2 regions of the Streptomyces crystallinus genome follow, and region 2 is predicted to be linked to the other one. Evidence: riboswitches for the same ligand, from Rfam matches in the RefSeq annotation. Region 2 holds a riboswitch; the other holds the start of a gene.

Region 1 (5,678 bases), on a different contig from region 2:
ATCGGTGGCGACCGCTTCTACCAGGTGCAGTTGACGATCCCGGGCGTCATCGACGTCGCCGGTGCCGGTATCTACGGCACCCCGCTGGTCGAGATCGGCCACACCCGCACCCTCGCCTGGACGCACACCACGAGCTACGCCGACCACTCCTCGCTCTACCGCCTCACCCTCGCTCCCGGGGACCCGACGAGCTACCTCGTCGACGGCAAGGCGGTCCCGATGGCCCGCCGGACCGTCCCGGTCACGGTTCGCGGCGCCGACGGCAAGCTCTCCACGGTCTCCGCCACCCTCTACACCTCCCGCTACGGCCCGGTCCTCGCCGACGGCTGGACGCGCACCGAGGCGTACGCGCTGAGGGACGCCAACGCCGACAATCTGCGCTCGATGAACGAGTGGCTGGCGATCGGCAGGGCCACGTCTGTGGCTGAACTCACCCAGGCGCACCAGACCTACCAGGGCATCCCCTGGACGTACACGATCGCCACGGACTCCAACGGCACCGCGTACTTCAACGACTCCTCCGCCGTGCCCCATGTCACCGACGACCAGCTGGAGCGGTGCTCCCTGCCGGGCGCGGACGAGGATCTGCCAGGGGTGCTCGACGGGTCCACCTCGGCCTGCGACTGGGGCAGCGACCCGGACGCGGCCGTCCCGGGCGTCTTCGGCCCCGGCCACCAGCCCCGGCTGACCCGGACCGACTACGTGGCCAACTCCAACAACGACTCGGCGCTGACCAACCCCGAGGCGCCGCTCACGGGGTACCCGCGGATGTACCACGCCGGGGGGCCGATCGGCCCACGCGCCCAGCTCGGGCTCCAGATGATCGCGGGCCGGCGCGACGGCAGCGACGGACTCGGGGCGCCGGGCTTCACCCTGCCCACGCTCCAGGCGAGCATGCTCGGCAACCGCAACCACACGGCGGAGCTGGGCCGGGACGACGCGGTCGCGATGTGCCGCGCACACCCCGTCCTGACCGCCACCGACGGCACCGAGGTGGATGTGCGCGCCGCCTGTGACGTCCTCGCGGCCTGGGACATGCGCGACGACCCGGACAGCCGCGGAGCCGTCCTGTGGAAGGCGTTCCGCACCCGGGTGGGCGGCCCGTACCCCTGGTGGCGCGTGGCGTACGACCCGGCTCAGCCGCTCACCACCCCGCGCGGGCTCAACGGGGACGAACCGAGGGTGCGCGGCGCGCTTGCCGACGCCGTCCGCCAACTGGCCGCCGGCAAACTGCCTCTGGACGCGCCGATCGGCGCTCTCCAGCGGTGGGCGGGGATACCGCTGCCCGGCTGCTCGGGTGGGGAGGGCTGCTTCAACGTCGTGAACGCCACGCCCACGGCGGGCAGCGGCGGCGCCACACGCCCGAGCTCCCCGGACGACCACGCCTCCGGCTCCAGCTTCATCATGGCGACGGAGCTGACGCCCCAGGGGCCCCGTACCCGTACGATCCTCACCTACGGGCAGTCGGCCAACCCCGCGTCGCCCCACTACACCGACCAGACCGTCCTGTTCTCCCAGAAGCGCTGGGTCACCGAGCGGTTCACGGAGGCGGAGATAGCCGCCGACCCGCGGCTGCGGACCACGGTCCTGCGGGGCTGAGAGCGCGGCGGCCGCCGGAGGCGCGGGCGCAGGGGTCCCGACCGGTACGCGCCATCCCCAGAGTTGGGGATACCGCGGGCCGGTTGGCGGCTCCTAGTCTGAGCGAGACGGGAGCGCCCCCCACCCACCGCACGGGGGGCGCTCCGGTGCCGAGACCGCGAGCGGAGACCGGGAGCATGCGATGGAGCACGCGAACATGGTTGCCGATGGCCCACAGTCCGTCATCTGGGACATCACCTACGCCTGTCCGCTGCGCTGCACCCACTGCTACTCGGAGTCCGGCAGGCGCCCCTCACGGCAGGTGAGCCATGACGACATGCTGCGGATCGCCGACGCCGTGATCTCCCTGGGCCCGGTCCAGGTCACCCTCGCCGGGGGAGAACCACTGCTGGTCAAGGGGGTGTTCGAGGTCGCGGAACGCCTGACGCGGGCAGGTATCTCGGTGCTCGTGTACACCGGCGGCTGGAACTTCCAGCCGTGGATGACCGAGGAGCTGGCGCGCGTCTGCGGCAGGGTCGTGGTGAGCGTCGACGGTCCCACGCCCGAGGTGCACGACCGGATCCGCGGCAGGGCGGGTTCGTTCGGGCGGGCGATGCGAGCGCTGGCGCTGCTGGAGGCCGGAGCACGGGAGCGGGCCGAACGTGGCGACCGCCCGCTCCCGTTCGCGGTCGACTGCGCGGTCGTACGGAGCAACGTCGACCGGCTGGAGGAGTTCTGTACGGACATCCTGCCGCGCTTCCCGCATCTGAGCTCCCTCGACTTCGGCGCCGCCGTGCCGTCGGGGCTCGGCAGCCGCACCGGATACGCCGAGCACGAGCTGCTCTCGGACGAACAGCTCGCCCGGCTCGGCAGCGAGGAACAGCGCGCACGGCTCCAGGCGCTGGCACCGGCCACGGTCAGGGTCGGCACGTCGACCAACTTCTCCTTGCAGATGAATCCCGAACAGGTGGCGCGCGGGCTCGACTTCCGGTCGGTGCAGATCGAGCCGGACGGGCAGGTGCGAGCGATGCTCATCTACGAGGGCACGGTCGGCAATCTGCTGGAGGAGCCCCCGGCGGAGCTGTGGCGGCGTGCGGTGGAACGGTGGACCGACCCGTTCGTGGTCGAGGCGCTCTCCGACGCGGGGACCATGCGGAGCTGGGCCGAGGCGGTCCGGCGCATCGACTACCACTTCGGCTCGGACGCCGTGCGTGCCCGTATCGACCGCCGTCCGGTGTTCACCGCGCCGACGGCGGGGTGAGAGCGGTGTCGGGCGCGGAGGGCGAGCCACCGCCCCCCGGGAGCCCTCCGACGCTCGGTCCGAGCTGGGCCCGCGCTCGGCGCGACCGGTGGACGAGATCCCTCCGCTTGCCCCGGAGTGTGATCTGCAATACCCCCACCCACAGCCAGACTTGCAGGTGGGGCGGGTCGCACCTACGGTTGGCGAGCCGTGGTGTTCGGGAAGACCGGTGCAAGACCGGAGCGGCCCTCGCCACTGTGATCGGGCCCCATGACGTTCAGGCCATGAACGGCTTCGGGTAGCCCGCCCCGTTGTGCCACTGGTGGCCGTGAGGCCGCTGGGAAGGCAGGGGCGGTGCGACACCCGGAAGCCAGGAGACCGGCCACGGCATCTCGCGTAATGATCCACGAGGTGCTGGAGCGTGAACGAAATGACCCTGCCCGCCGCCACCCCTCCCACCGCCTTCCACTGGCGGCGGGAGGACACCGTCCGCACCGCCTGGCTGCTGGTGGTGATCGCCGCCCTGCACGTCGTGGCGTTCGGCATCCTCTTCCTGCTCGTGGTGCCCCAGCACTACGAGGTCGGCTCCAAGACGTTCGGCCTCGGGCTGGGCGTCACCGCCTACACCCTCGGCATGCGGCACGCCTTCGACGCCGACCACATCGCCGCGATCGACAACACCACCCGCAAGCTGATGGCCGACGGCAAGCGGCCGGTGTCGGTCGGCTTCTGGTTCGCGCTCGGGCACTCCAGCGTCGTCGTCGCCATGGCGGCGCTGGTCGCCGGGGGCGCACAGCTCGCGGGCACCCTGATGAACGACGAGTCGCAGACCCACCAGACCCTCGGCATCGTCGGAACGACCGTCTCCGGATCGTTTCTCTATCTCATCGCCGCGCTCAACCTGCTGGCGCTCGTGGGTATCCTGCGGGTCTTCCGGGCCATGCGCGCCGGGACGTACGACGAGGCCGAGCTGGAACAGCACCTGGACTCACGGGGGTTCATGAACCGCCTCCTGGGCCGCTTCACCAAGTCGATCACCCGGCCCGGCCAGATGTACCCGCTGGGCTTCCTCTTCGGGCTCGGCTTCGACACGGCCACCGAGGTCACGCTGATGGTGATGGCCGGATCGGGCGCGGCCGCCGGGCTGCCCTGGTACGCCGTGCTGTGTCTGCCGCTGCTGTTCGCGGCGGGGATGAGCCTGTTCGACACCATCGACGGCACGTTCATGAACTTCGCCTACCAGTGGGCCTTCTCCAACCCGGTGCGCAAGGTGTTCTACAACCTGACCATCACCGGGCTCTCCATCGCCGTGGCCTTCCTGATCGGGACGATCGAGCTGGTGGGCGTGTTGCACGACAAGCTCGATCTGCGGGACGGGTTCACCGGCTGGGTCGCGGGCCTCGACCTGGACAACGTCGGCTTCATCATCGTCGGCCTGTTCGTCGCGGTGTGGGCCGCGGCCCTGGCGTACTGGCGGTTCGCCAAGGTCGAGCAGCGGTGGGCGGTACGGGTGGCCACGGCCGCCGAAGTGCCCGGACAGGACCGGCCCGCCGACGCCGCACCCGCGTCCGCCTCGGACGTCACCTGAAGGCGACGACGTTGTCCGCCGCCCACTGGGCGAACGTCCGTGGTGCCCGGCCGAGGACGCGCTCCACGTCCGCGCTCACCCGTCGCTCCTCGGGCGTGGGTTCGCCGAGGATGCCGAGCGTGCTCTCGACGACCGGCTCCGGCATGAAGCGCAGCAGCAGTTCCCGCGCCTCGGCCCGGCTCTGCTCGACGAACCGCACCGGCAGCCCCAGCGCCCCACCGATCGCCGCCGCTTGCCTGCGCGGCGAGACGGGCGCGGGTCCGGTGAGTTCGTACGTCCGGCCCGCGTGACTCCCGTCGCGCAGGCAAGCGGCGGCGACCGCCGCGATGTCGGCCGGGTCGACCACCGGCAGGCCGACGTCGCCGAAGGGTGCCGTCACCGTCCGCTCGGCGCGGATCGAGGGCGCCCACATAGAGGCGTTGGAGGCGAACCCGCTCGGCCGCAGCACCGTCCACGCCAGGCCCGACTCCCGTACGGCCTCCTCGAAGGAGCGCAGCGGGGCGTGTGCGACGGAGTGCGGGCGCGTCGCGGTGGCCTGCGAGGACTGGAGGACCACCCGCCGGATTCCGGCGGCCCGCGCCGTGTCGAGGATGGCGTACGGGTCGAGACCCTCGCCGTCGCCCGCGACAAGCAGATACAGCGCGTCGGCGCCGTCGAACGAGCGCTTGAGGGTCTCGGGCCGGGCCGGATCGGCCTGCTGGAACTCCACGTTGCCGGGCCGCTCACCTGCTGGTTGCTCACCTGCCGACAGCTGGCCCGGCAGTCGACGGGAGACCGCCGTCACCCGCTCGCCCGCCGAGGCGAGCTCCCGTACGAGATGCCGTCCGACGTTCCCGGTTGCTCCGGTCACCACGATCATGATTTCTCCCTGCGCCTGTGTGGCGATGGCGTACGCGGGGCGATGTCGCTCCGCCGTGTTCGATCTGCACTCATCCTGAAAGCCAAACTGGCCATCTCCTGGCCAGTTTGAGAAAGAGAATGATCGGTATGAGAGCCGATCGACTGGTGGCGACCCTGCTGTTCCTCCAGACCCGTGGACGGGTGACGGCGCGCGAGGTGGCCGAGGAGCTGGAGGTGTCCGAACGCACCGCGCGCCGCGACCTGGAGGCGCTGGCGGCGGCCGGTATCCCCGTCTACTCCCAGCACGGCCGGGGCGGCGGCTGGTCCCTCGTCGGCGGCGCCCGTACCGACCTCTCCGGGCTGACCGCCGCCGAGATCCGCGCGATGTTCCTGGTCGCTGGCCCGTCGGCGGTCTCCCCGGAACTCCGCACG
Region 2 (5,678 bases):
ACGCCGAGCTTCTTCAGGTCCTCCACCAGGTAGCCGTTGACCTGGAGGAACTCACCCGACAGCGTCTCGCGCTTGAAGAGGTTGGAGACCTGCGGCTCGATGCACTCGTACACCCCGGCGATGGAGGCGATGGTCGCGGTCGGGGCGATCGCGAGCAGCAGCGAGTTGCGCATGCCCACCGAGGCGATCCGCTCGCGCAGCGCCGCCCAGCGCTCCGGCCAGTTCAGCTCGACGTCGTAGTGGTCGGGGTGCAGCACACCGCGAGCCGTACGGGTCTTCTCCCAGGCGGGCAGCGGGCCCGAGCGCTCGGCGAGGTCGCAGGACGCCTCGTACGCGGTGAGCATGATGCGCTCGGCGAGCTTGGTGGAGAGCGCCTTCGCCTCGGGGGAGTCGAAGGGCAGGCGCAGCTTGAAGAAGACGTCCTGGAGGCCCATCGCGCCCAGGCCCACCGGACGCCACTTGGCGTTGGAGCGGCCGGCCTGCTCGGTCGGGTAGAAGTTGATGTCGACGACGCGGTCCAGGAACGTCACGGCGGTGCGGACGGTCGCGTCCAGGCGCTCCCAGTCGATCTCGCCGGACGCCAGTACGAAGGCGCCGAGGTTGACCGAGCCGAGGTTGCAGACGGCCGTCTCGCCGTCGTCGGTGACCTCCAGGATCTCGGTGCAGAGGTTGGAGGAGTGGACCGTGTGGCCGGGCTCCGCCGTCTGGTTGGCGGTGCGGTTGGAGGCGTCCTTGAACGTCATCCAGCCGTTGCCGGTCTGCGCCAGGGTGCGCATCATCCGGCCGTACAGGTCCCGGGCCTGGATGGTCTTCTGCGCGAGACCGGCCGCCTCGGCCCTGCGGTAGGCGGCGTCGAACTCCTCGCCCCACAGGTCGACCAGCTCGGGCACGTCGGCGGGGGAGAACAGCGACCAGGTGCCGTCCGCGTCGACGCGGCGCATGAACTCGTCCGGGATCCAGTGCGCCAGGTTCAGGTTGTGCGTACGCCGGGCGTCCTCACCGGTGTTGTCGCGCAGCTCCAGGAACTCCTCGATGTCGGAGTGCCAGGTCTCCAGGTAGACCGCCGCCGCGCCCTTGCGCCGGCCGCCCTGGTTGACGGCCGCGACCGAGGCGTCCAGCGTCTTCAGGAACGGCACGATGCCGTTGGAGTGGCCGTTGGTCCCCCGGATGAGCGAGCCGCGCGAGCGGATGCGGGAGTACGAGAGGCCGATGCCGCCCGCGTGCTTGGAGAGCCGGGCCACCTGGTGGTAGCGGTCGTAGATCGAGTCCAGCTCGTCCAGCGGGGAGTCCAGCAGATAGCAGCTGGACATCTGCGGGTGGCGGGTGCCGGAGTTGAAGAGCGTGGGGGAGGACGGCAGGTAGTCGAGCCGGCTCATCAGCCGGTACAGCGAGCCGACCTCGTCGAGCGCGCGCACCGAGTCGTCCTCGGCCAGGCCCGCCGCGACCCGGAGCATGAAGTGCTGCGGGGTCTCGACGACCTGACGGGTGATCGGGTGCCGCAGCAGATAGCGGGAGTAGAGGGTGCGCAGACCGAAGTAGCCGAAGCGGTCGTCGGCGCCCTCCGCGAGGGAGGCCTCGACCAGCGCGTCGAGCCGGGCCGAGTGCAGCCGTACGAAGTCGGCGGTGCGGTCCGCGATCAGGCCCTCGCGGTGGCCGACCTCGACCGACTCGGAGAACGAGACCGAGCCCTGGCTCGCGGCCTCCTCGGCGATCGTGAGCGTCAGCAGCCGGGCGGCGAGGCGGGAGTACGCCGGGTCCTCGGAGATCAGACCGGCGGCGGCCTCGGTGGCGAGCCCACGCAGCTCCGCCTCGTCCGAGCGCGCGTTGCGGCCGCGCAGCGCGGCGGCGGCGACCCGGCCGGGGTCGGTGTCCGGCAGATCGGCGGTGAGGTCGGTCAGGGTCCGCAGCAGGGCGGTCCCGGGGGCATCGGCCGGCTCTTCGGCGATCGCTGAGGCGGGATCCGCAGGGGCGATGGTCACGTGGGGGCACTCCTCGCTCGGCACGGGGCCTGGCGAGTGTGCGGGCACACGGACACACCCCCTCGGGGGTACGCCGCGTCCACTGCCCATTCCGCGAGGCCCGGACGTCTGGCACCCGGACCGGATGGCCAGGGCGCGCTGTTCGGCAGGTCCTCGGACTGAACAAGTACGCAAATACGTACCAGTACACCGTTGCGGGACAGTTCCGGATTTGCACCGGATTCCCCTGCGGCGACAGCGAGCACGAGCATACATCTTGTGCCGGGCTGTCGTGGCGCCCCCACATGTTGTGTCGCCCCCGTGTCGGGCGATGCCATTTGGGTAGCCGTTTGACTGCGGGCCGTCTCGGGCTGGGCGCGCAGTTCCCCGCGCCCCTAAGGGGGTTGGGAGCGCGGCAATCCCAACCTGCGGGCAGTCGTGGGCATTCCCGGGACAGGCGAAAGCGGGCCGCCGGGAGACCCCGGTGGCCCGCTTTCGTCCCGCTCGTGTCAGTGCGCCGAGCCCGCCGTCGCCGGGGGGAGTTCCGTCTGTACGCCCGGGTCGCCCGCGTCCGCCGTGTAGTCCTCCGGGGACGTCTCGTCGACGCCGTCGGGGGCCTTCAGGGCCCGCAGGACGACCGTGAGGACCACGGTGACCGCCACGTTCAGGACGAACGCCGTGAGGCCGATGTAGCCGATCTCCCCGATGCCGGGGATCTCCTTGGAGCTGCCGCCGAAGTGCTTCTGGGTGGGCGAGGCCACCCCGTACGCGGCGAGCGTGCCGTAGAGCATGCCGACCGCCCAGCCCGCCAGCAGCGCCCAGCGATGGAACCAGCGGGTGAACAGACCGCCGACCAGCGCCGGGAACGTCTGGAGGATCCAGATGCCGCCGAGCAGCTGGAAGTTGATCGCGACCGTCTTGTCCATGGTCAGGACGAAGACCAGCGCGCCCACCTTCACCAGGAGCGAGACCAGCTTGGAGACCTTGGTCTCCTGCTCGGGCGTGGCGTCCGGCTTGAGGAAGTCCTTGTAGATGTTGCGGGTGAACAGGTTCGCGGCCGCGATCGACATGATCGCCGCCGGGACGAGCGCGCCGATGCCGATCGCCGCGAACGCCACGCCCGCGAACCATTCCGGGAACATGTCCTCGAACAGCTGCGGGATCGCCAGCTGGCCGTTCTTGACCTTGACCCCGGCCGCGATCGCCATGAAGCCGAGCAGCGCCAGCAGGCCCAGCATCAGCGAGTACAGCGGCAGGATCGTGGTGTTGCGGCGGATGACGTTGCGGCTGCGGGAGGAGAGGGTCGCCGTGATCGAGTGCGGGTACATGAACAGCGCCAGCGCCGAGCCCAGGGCAAGCGTGGCGTAGGTCCACTGGCTCTTGTCGCCGGGCACCAGCGCACCCGTGGGCTTCCCGGCCGCGTTGGGCGTCTCGAACTTGTGCCGGGCCGCCGCGAAGATGTCGTCGAAGCCGCCGAGCTTGATCGGGATGTAGATGATCGCCACCAGGATGACGATGTAGATGAGCGTGTCCTTCACGAACGCGATCAGTGCGGGCGCGCGCAGACCCGAGGAGTACGTGTACGCGGCGAGCACCGCGAACGCGATCAGCAGCGGCAGGTCCTTGAGGAACCAGTTGCCGGAGCCGCCGATGCCCATCACGTCCAGCACCGCCTGGATGCCGACCAGCTGGAGCGCGATGTAGGGCATCGTGGCGAGGATGCCGGTGACGGCCACCGCGAGCGAGAGGCCCTTGGAGCCGAACCGGCCGCGCACGAAGTCCGAGGTCGTCACATAGCCGTGCTTGTGCGAGACCGACCAGAGCCGGGGCAGGAACGTGAAGATCAGCGGGTAGACCAGGATCGTGTACGGCACCGCGAAGAAGCCGGCCGCGCCCGCCGCGTACACCGCCGCCGGGACCGCGACGAAGGTGTACGCCGTGTAGAGGTCGCCGCCGAGCAGGAACCAGGTGACCCAGGTACCGAACGAGCGCCCGCCGAGGCCCCATTCGTCGAGGCTGTGCTCGTTCTCGGCGCGGCGCCAGCGGGCGGCCATGAAGCCGATGACCGTGACGGCCAGGAAGAAGAAGATGAAGACGCCGAGCGCGACGCCGTTGACGCCGCCTTCCGCTGCGAGAGTCACTTGCCCTCACCCGCCTTGCGGCCCTGCTGGTCGTGCTGCCACAGCCTGTACGCCAGCATCGTCAGCGCGGTCGAGATGACCACCCACAGCATCTGGTACCAGTAGAAGAACGGGATCCCGGCGAGGGCCGGGTCGACCTTCGCGTACGAACCGACCCAGAGCATCGCCACGAAGGGCGCGATCAGACAGAGCGCGATGATCACGCGCACCGGCGTGATCACCGCTCTCCGTTCCTGCGTTGTGTCCGGCATGGTGGCTTCGTCCCCTCACTGTGCTCACCTGTGGTAATGCGCACGAAATCTAGGGGACGGAAACCCGCCACGGAACCCCTGTACCGGATACCGGACGTCGGATCGTGGGTCAGTCGGTGGGGCGCTTGAGGCGGGCGACGAACTTGTAGCGGTCGCCCCGGTAGACCGAGCGCACCCACTCCACCGGTTCGCCGTTGCCGTCGATGGAGTGCCGGGAGAGCATCAGCATCGGCAGACCGACGTCCGTGCCGAGCAGCCCGGCCTCGCGCGGGGTGGCCAGCGACGTCTCGATGGTCTCCTCGGCTTCGGCGAGCCGCACCCCGTACACCTCGTTGAGGGCGGTGTAGAGAGAGGTGTACTTGACGAGCGAGCGGCGCAGCGCCGGGAAGCGCTTGGCCGACAGGTGCGTCGTCTCGATCGCCATCGGCTCGCCGCTGGCCAGCCGCAGCCGCTCGATGCGCAGCACCCGGCCGCCGGCCGAGATGTCGAGCAGGCCCGCCAGCGTGTCGTCGGCCGTCACATAGCCGATGTCGAGCAGCTGCGAGGTGGGCTCCAGGCCCTGGGCGCGCATGTCCTCCGTGTACGAGGTCAGTTGCAGCGCCTGGGAGACCTTGGGCTTGGCGACGAACGTGCCCTTGCCCTGGATGCGCTCCAGGCGCCCCTCCACCACCAGCTCCTGGAGGGCCTGGCGCACGGTGGTGCGGGAGGTGTCGAACTCGGCGGCGAGGGTGCGCTCGGGCGGCACCGGGGTGCCCGGCGGCAGGGTCTCCGTCATGTCCAGCAGATGCCGCTTGAGGCGGTAGTACTTGGGCACGCGAGCGGTCCGGGCGCCGGCGCCCGCCTCTGTCTCCGTACCGCTCCCGTCGGTGGCCATGGCCTGCCTTCCCGAGTGCTGCGCTGCTGCCGTCACCGGCTCCTCCGTCTGTCGCGGCTCACATGGTGGCACGGACCGGTCACGGGTCGTCGCCCTCCCTCAGGTGTCGGTCCGATAACGGACGCGACAGCCCTTCTTATACACCCTTGACACCCCTAAAGGTCTAGGCCAAGCTCCGGGTACTGGTCTAAACCATTAAAGACCAGGTCCCAGCCCCACAGGCAGTACACGTCGTATGTCTTCGCGGTGGGCGGGGGGTTGCAGCATCCCTGAGGAGGGTGGCGTGAAGCGCAAGCTCATCGCGGCGATCGGCGTCGCGGGCATGTTGGTCAGCATCGCGGCGTGCGGCGACGACGACAAGAAGGACGGCGCCAAGGGCGACGACGCCAAGTCGCTGATGGTCTGGCTGACGGTCGACGCGCAGAAGAACTGGCCGGACCTGGTCAAGGCGGCC

The links. A riboswitch is a leader RNA that binds a small molecule or an ion and turns the genes downstream of it on or off. The one in region 2 is predicted to bind cobalamin.
Region 1: it holds a riboswitch for cobalamin, as region 2 does, so the genes downstream of both, nicT (Nickel transporter NicT) here and ABD236_RS20550 (ribonucleoside-diphosphate reductase subunit alpha) in region 2, are expected to answer to the same signal.

The regions. Positions count from the first base shown of each region.
Region 1 covers NZ_BAAACA010000014.1:699,066-704,743, reverse strand. The annotation lists gene ABD236_RS13750 (penicillin acylase family protein) at 1-1,599, shown strand, start outside; gene ABD236_RS13745 (radical SAM protein) at 1,796-2,839, shown strand; cobalamin riboswitch at 3,013-3,219, shown strand; gene nicT (Nickel transporter NicT) at 3,249-4,406, shown strand; gene ABD236_RS13735 (NAD(P)H-binding protein) at 4,399-5,265, opposite strand; gene ABD236_RS13730 (helix-turn-helix transcriptional regulator) at 5,394-5,678, shown strand, end outside.
Region 2 covers NZ_BAAACA010000025.1:102,737-108,414, forward strand. The annotation lists gene ABD236_RS20550 (ribonucleoside-diphosphate reductase subunit alpha) at 1-1,979, opposite strand, end outside; cobalamin riboswitch at 2,107-2,236, opposite strand; gene mctP (monocarboxylate uptake permease MctP) at 2,468-4,099, opposite strand; gene ABD236_RS20560 (DUF3311 domain-containing protein) at 4,096-4,350, opposite strand; gene ABD236_RS20565 (GntR family transcriptional regulator) at 4,460-5,224, opposite strand; gene ABD236_RS20570 (extracellular solute-binding protein) at 5,508-5,678, shown strand, end outside.